Halorhodospira halophila SL1: one gene and its partner. The protein of the gene in region 1 binds, or shares a complex with, the protein of each later gene. Links are inferred from orthologs where the notes say so. Each region holds a gene or a part of one and is shown on either strand. Other genes may lie near its edges. The genes, in order: holA and holB.

Region 1 (3,250 bases):
CCCCACCGGGCCCCGGGCGTGGAGCTTGTCGGTGCTGATCCCGATCTCGGCGCCGAGGCCGTACTCCTGACCGTCGGCGAAGCGGGTCGAGGCGTTGACCATCACCGAACTGGAGTCCACCTCGCGCAGGAAGCGCTGCGCCAGCGGATAGCTCTCGGTGACGATGGCCTCGGTGTGCCCGGAGCTGTAGCGCTCGATGTGCGCCACGGCGTCGTCGAACCCGGCCACCACACGTACCGCAAGGGTGGGCCCGAGATACTCGGTGGTCCAGTCTTCTTCGGTAGCGGGCACCGCCTCGTCGATCAGGGCGCGTGTGCGCTCGCAGCCGCGCACCTCGATCCCGGCATCGCGCAGCTGACGTCCAACCTCCGGCAGCACCCGCTCGGCGGCCGCCTCGGCCACCAGCAGTGTCTCCATGGTGTTGCAGGTCCCCAGCCGCTGGGTCTTGGCGTTGACGGCAATGGCCACCGCTTTCTCGGTATCGGCGGCCTCGTCGATGTAGACGTGGCAGACACCGTCGAGGTGCTTGATCACCGGCACCCGCGCCTCGCGGGCGATGCGCTCGACCAGGCCCTTGCCGCCGCGGGGGACGATCACGTCCACCGACTCAGGCATCTGGATCAGGGCGCCGACAGCATCCCGGTCGGTGGTCCCGACCACCTGGACACCGTCCCCCGGCAACCCAGCGTCCTCTAGCCCGGCGCGAATCTGCTCGGCGATGGCCCGGTTGGAGCGGATCGCCTCGGAGCCGCCGCGCAGGATCGTGGCGTTGCCGGATTTGATGCACAGCCCGGCGGCATCGGCGGTGACGTTGGGGCGCGACTCGTAGATGATGCCGATCACCCCGATGGGCATGCGCATCCGCCCGACCTGGATCCCCGAGGGCCGTGACGCCAGCTCGCGCACCGCACCCACCGGATCCGGCAGCGCCGCGATCTCGCGCAGCCCGTCGGCCATGGCCTGGATGCGGCCCGGAGTGAGCTCCATGCGATCGATCAGGGCCGGGTCGAGCCCGGCCTCGCGGGCGGCCTCCAGGTCCGCCGCGTTGGCCGCGGCGATGGCCTCGGAGCCGGCCTCGATACGGGCGGCGATGGCGGCCAGGGCGTCGTTGCGCGCACCGGTCCCGGAGCGGGCCAGGGCGCGCCCGGCGGCGCGGGCCTGCTGCCCGATCCGGCGAATGGTCTCGGCGATGTCGCTCGAATGCTCTGCACTCATCAGGTCTGCTCAAATGGGCTCGATCGGGGATATGGTGTACCGATTGGCGCTATTTTGCCATGGCGCGGGCCAGACGAGAGACCAGGGCCCGCAGCTGCTCCCAGGGGTCACCGGGCGGCAGGCCCTTGATGGCCCGATCCACACGGTGGCAGCGCTGCAGCAGCTGCCGCCAGGCCCCCGCCGGATGCCGGCGGGCCGCTTGGCGCAGCCGCCCGACCCGCCGCTTCCAGATCCGCTCGCGCTGCAGCACCCCCTCATCGGCGCCGGCCGCCAGCCGCGCCGCCACCCGGATATCCCGGGCCAGGGCCCAGAGGATCAGCGGCGGCTGCACGCCCTCCTCCCGGAGCGTAGCGAGGACACGCAGCGCCCGCGTCCACTCCGCGTCCAGGGCAGCGTCGGCCAGATCGTCCACGGTGTACCGGGCGCTGTCGGCCAGCGCCCCGGCGGCCGTCTCGACATCCACGGCGGTGCCGCTGCCAACCAGCAGGCGTAGCTTCTCCACCGCCTGATCGGCGGCCAGCAGATTCCCCTCGGAGCGCTCGGCGATCAGCGCCGCTGCCTCCGGATCCGCCTGCAGACCGGCGCGGCGTAGCCGCTCGGCTACCCAGCGCGGCATGTCGCGCCCCGGCACCGGCCAGCAGTAGACGAAGATCCCGGCCTCGGCCAGCGCCCGCGCCCAGGCCGACTCACGGGCGGAACGCTCCAGGCGCCCGCTGGTCAACAGCAGGACGGTATCCTCCGGGGGGTCCTGGCAGTAGGCCTTGAGGGCCTCGGCCCCGTCGCGCCCGGGCTTGCCGCCGGGCATGCGCACCTCCAGCAGGCGACGATCACCGAATAGCGACAGACTGCTGGCGGCCTCGGTGAGCCACCCCCAGTCGAAGCCGGCATCGACATCGAGCACCTCGCGCTCGGAGTGCCCGGCCTCCCGCGCCGCCCGACGCACGGCGTCGGTGGCCTCACGCTGGAGCAGCGGCTCCTCGCCGGCGATGAAACAGACTCGGGGCAGCGGCCCGCGCTCCAGCTGGCGGTGGAGAGTCTCCGGCCGCTCGGCCATCAGCGCAGGGCCTGCAGGCGCAGCATCAACAGGCGCACGGCGTCGGCGCGCAGCTCCTCCTCCAGCTCCGCCTCGCGGGCACGACGCTCATCGGCGCCACCGGCCGGATCGGCGAAGGTGCGCTGGGCATCCAGCGAGGTCCGCTGGATGCGGGTCTCGCCGTCCCCACCGGCCACGCTGTAATCGATGGTGTAGGTCAGGCGGTAGTCCTGGACGTCACCGTCCGCCCCGACCGAGGCCGTGTCACGGCTGCTGCCCCGCCCGTGCAGGGTCAGCACCCAGTCGGCATCGGCGGCGCCCTCGGTGTACTGCCCACCCGCCCCCTGGATGCCGCGGCGCACCTCGCGGCGCAGCTCACTGCTGCCCGCCTCATCAACCACCTGGATCACCTGTCCGTCCAGGGAGATCCCGCCCGGGGCGCCGCGCAGCTGCCAGCCGCAGGCACTGAGCGCCAGGGCCAGTACCGCCACCCCAAGGAACCCGGCTGGGCCTCGGCACCGATTCGGCCACGCTAATCGCATCCGCACCCCCTGGCCCAGGCGGCGGTACAGCCGCTACTTGGCCACCACGTTGATGAGCTTGCCGGGGACGAAGACCACCTTCTTGATCTCCTTGTCGGCCACGAAACGCTGCACGTTGTGCTCGGCCAATGCCGCCTCCTGGGCCTGCTGCTGATCGGCGTCGGCGGGCAGCGTGACGTGGCCGCGGAGCTTGCCGTTGACCTGGACGACCAGCTCCACCTCGTCGCGGACCAGCGCCTGCTTGTCCGCTTCCGGCCACGGGGCCTCGACCACTGGGGCCGTATGGCCGAGCTGGAACCACAGGTGATGGCACAGGTGCGGGGTGATCGGCGCCAGGATCAGCACCGCGGCCTCAAGCCCCTCCTGCATCACCGCCCGGCCGGCGGCGCTATCGTCCTGGGCCTTGCCCAGGGCGTTGCACAGCTCCATCACCGCGGCGATGGCGGTGTTGAAGGTCAAG
Region 2 (3,310 bases), 2.3 Mb from region 1 along the record:
TTAACATAATATACCTTCCACGGCCCCAGGCGTGCCGGCGACACGGCGGCTGCGGCCGGCGGGCTTGCCGACAACCCGCCAACGGCTCGGTATACTCGGTCGTTCACCGCTGCAACCACAAAGGCAACGGCGATGGCCCACCCAGAGTTCCCGTTGGACCCAAACCTGGTCTACCTCAACCACGCTGGCGTCGGCACCTGGCCGCAGCGAACGCGGGATGCCGTCCATCGGTTCGCGGATGAGTGCCTGCACCGGGGCGCCGCGGACTACCCCCAATGGCTTGAGGCCGAAGACCGGCTGCGTGCCCGGCTCGCCCGACTGATGGGGGTCGGTGACGCCGCAGCGGAGGACATCGCCCTGGTTCCCAACACCTCAGCGGGCCTGTCGATGGTTGCGCATGGGGTCACGTGGCACCCCGGGGATGAGGTGGTCATCAACGACCAGGAATTTCCCTCCAATCGCTGGGTCTGGCAGTCGCTCGCCGAGCACTACGGTGTCCACGTTCGCCAGGTCCGACTGAGTGACGGCGCCACGCCCGAAGACGCCCTGATCGACGCCCTGACACCGCGAACCCGACTGTTGCCGGTGAGCAGCGTCCAGTACGGCACCGGGCTGCGCATGGATCTGGAGCGCCTGAGCACCGCCTGCCGCGAACGCGGCATCCTGCTGTGCGTCGATGCCATCCAGACCCTGGGGGCGCTGAGGCTGTCGGTGGATGCCGACTTTATCGTCGCCGATGGCCACAAGTGGATGCTTGGTCCGGAAGGCATTGGCGGTCTGTACGTCCACCCGCGGGTGCGCGACAAGTTAAGGCTCTGGCAGATCGGTTGGCACATGGCCGACGAGCTCGGCGCATTCGACCGCCCTGGCTGGGATCCGGCCGGCAACGGTCGCTGCCTGGAGCCGGGTAGCCCCAATCTGCTCGGTTCCCACGCCCTCGAGGCCAGCTTGGCCGTCCTAGAAGAGGTCGGCCTGGACGAGGTCGAGCGGCGCGTCCTGGAAAACGCCCGGCACGCCATGGAGGGAGTCCAGCGCCACGGCTTTGAGCTGGTTACACCGTCGGAGCCGCAACGGCACGCCGGCATCGTGACCTTCCGCGTACCGGGAGCGGATCCGGAGCGTCTCCTGGCGGCGCTGCGTGCCCGTGACGTGGCGTGTGCCTCGCGCTGCGGCGGGATCCGCTTCTCGCCACATTTTTACAACACAGCCGAGGACCTGGAGGAAGCCTGGCGGCGGCTTCACGCCTGTCTGGCGGCGGATTGACGAGCGGGCCGCAAGGCGGCGGCCAGGTCGAGGAAGATCGCCTCGGCGGCCAGACGGCCATTCAGAGGCTGCTCGAGGCCGCGCCGATGCTCGCCGATACGCAAGAACGCCTGGTGGAGCGCCTCCACCGAGGCTTCGCGGACCAGCTGCTGTGCCAGCGGCGACGGCAGTAGTCCGCGATCCGGCGCCCCGTGGCGTTGACGCAGTAGATCCGCCAGGATCGCTGTAACGGCGTCGGCCAGTGCCTCCGGCGCCCCCTCCCAGGCCTCGGCCTCCTTGACCGGGTCTCCTCCGGCGCTGAGGCGGTGCAGCTGCTGGAGCAGCGACTCGTATCCCTCCAGCCCCTGCTCATGGAGGATCTGCTCGGCAGTCAGCGGCATGCCGCCGGCCAGCGCGAGCGCCTTGTCGACCCGGCCCTCGGCCCCGCCCGCGCGCTCGGCCAGCCACCGCCGCGCTGCGTCCCAGGCCGGCGGCGTCAGGCCACGTACGGTGCATCGGCTTCGTACGGTCGGCGGCAGCCGTCCGGGCCGACCGGTGGCCAAGATCAGGAAGACGCCCGGAGGTGGCTCCTCCAGGGTTTTGAGCAGGCTGTTGGCGGCGGCGCGGTTGAGGCGATCACAAGGAACGATCACCGCCACCCGACTCCCCCCCCGTTGCGCGCTCAGATGCAGGAAATCGACCAGCCCACGCACGCTGTCGACCACGATCTCACCGCGCTCGCCGCGGCTACTCGGACTCAGCGTGCGCAAATCGGGGTGGGAACCCCCGCCGGTCAGATGGCAACCCCGGCACTGACCGCAGGGCCGCGCCCCGCCCCCCTCGTCCGCCTGACAGAGCAGCGCCCGGGCCAGGACGCCCGCCAGGAGCCGTTTGCCAAGGCCGGTGCGACCCGTCAGCAACAGCGCGTGATGGAGCCGGCCCTGATCGTGGAGGGTGAGCAACCGGTCCAGCTCCGGCAGCAGCCACGGCGGGAGTTGCTCCCGCCCGTCCCGGGGCGTGATCCAGTCCGAGAGATGGGCGGCCTCGCTCACGGTCGTCCACCCACCGGCAAGAGATCGGCCACTCCGGCACGTACCTGTTCCGCCACCTCGCCCTCGGGCCGGTTGGCGTCGATGCAGCGGAAGCGCTCGGGATCTGCTGCGGCGCGTCGGGCGTAAGCGGCGCGCGCGGCTTGGAAGAAGGGATCCCGCTCCTGCTCAAAGCGGTCTTCTCCGTCGCCTCGGTGGGCGACCCGTGACCGCCCCACCGTGGGGTCCACGTCCAGCAGGAGCGTGCGGTCCGGCGTGAACCCACCGTGAACCCAGCGCTCCAGCACAGCAATCCGTTCATCGCCAAGGCCACGGCCACCCCCCTGATAAGCATAGGTAGCATCCGTGAAGCGATCACTGATCACCCAGCGTCCGGCATCCAGCGTGGGCCGGATGACTTGCGCCAGATGTTCGGCACGGGCCGCGAACACGGTCAACGCCTCGGCCTCTGCCGTCAGGCCGCGGTACTGCGGATCCAAGAGCGCGCCGCGCAGCGCTTCCCCGAACGGGGTTCCGCCAGGCTCCCGGGTAAACAGGGGGCGGTCGATGCCGGCCTCAAGCAGCATCTGCTCGATAGCCTGTAGACAGGTGGTCTTACCAGCCCCTTCCAGCCCCTCCACCGTGATGAAACACCCTCGCTCGGTCACTTCTCCTCCAGGATGTAGCGTCGCACCGCCTGATTATGCTCGTCCAGCGTATCCGAGAAGTGGTGGCTGCCATCCCCGCGTGACACAAAGTACAGCGCACTACCCGGTTTCGGGTCCACGGCGGCCTCCAACGACGCCCGCCCGGGAAGGGCGATCGGGGTCGGCGGCAAACCGTGGCGCGTATACGTGTTGTAGGGCGTATCGCGTCGCAGGTCAGCCCGGCGCAGGCGGCCGTCGTAGTCATCGCCCAGACCGTAGATCACGGTGGGATCCGTCTGCAGGCGCATACCCTGCTCCAGGCGCCGGGTGAACACCCCCGCCACCTTGCGGCGCTCATCATCGCGCCCGGTCTCGCGCTCAATAATCGAGGCG

Evidence for each region.
Region 2: the proteins of holA (region 1) and holB are in contact, whole or in part, in a cryo-EM structure (PDB 8GIZ), measured with the Escherichia coli proteins. The link is inferred for Halorhodospira halophila SL1 from one-to-one orthologs.

What each region holds. Positions count from the first base shown.
Region 1 is NC_008789.1:2,342,503-2,345,752, forward strand. What follows is about bases 268-3,207. They hold holA (DNA polymerase III subunit delta), read right to left. Parts: upstream 2,270-3,207; coding sequence 1,265-2,269; downstream 268-1,264. Other genes in these bases: HHAL_RS10820 (glutamate-5-semialdehyde dehydrogenase), read right to left, coding at 268-1,215; HHAL_RS10830 (LPS-assembly lipoprotein LptE), read right to left, coding at 2,269-2,739; leuS (leucine--tRNA ligase), read right to left, coding at 2,824-3,207. Also shown: more of HHAL_RS10820, read right to left, coding at 1-267; more of leuS, read right to left, coding at 3,208-3,250. UniProt on the Escherichia coli protein: Part of the beta sliding clamp loading complex, which hydrolyzes ATP to load the beta clamp onto primed DNA to form the DNA replication pre-initiation complex.
Region 2 is NC_008789.1:5,300-8,609, reverse strand. The notes cover bases 267-3,266. They hold holB (DNA polymerase III subunit delta'), read right to left. Parts: upstream 2,295-3,266; coding sequence 1,239-2,294; downstream 267-1,238. Other genes in these bases: mltG (endolytic transglycosylase MltG), read right to left, coding at 2,935-3,266; tmk (dTMP kinase), read right to left, coding at 2,291-2,938; HHAL_RS00050 (aminotransferase class V-fold PLP-dependent enzyme), read left to right, coding at 267-1,263. In the rest of the region: more of HHAL_RS00050, read left to right, coding at 133-266; more of mltG, read right to left, coding at 3,267-3,310. UniProt on the Escherichia coli protein: Part of the beta sliding clamp loading complex, which hydrolyzes ATP to load the beta clamp onto primed DNA to form the DNA replication pre-initiation complex.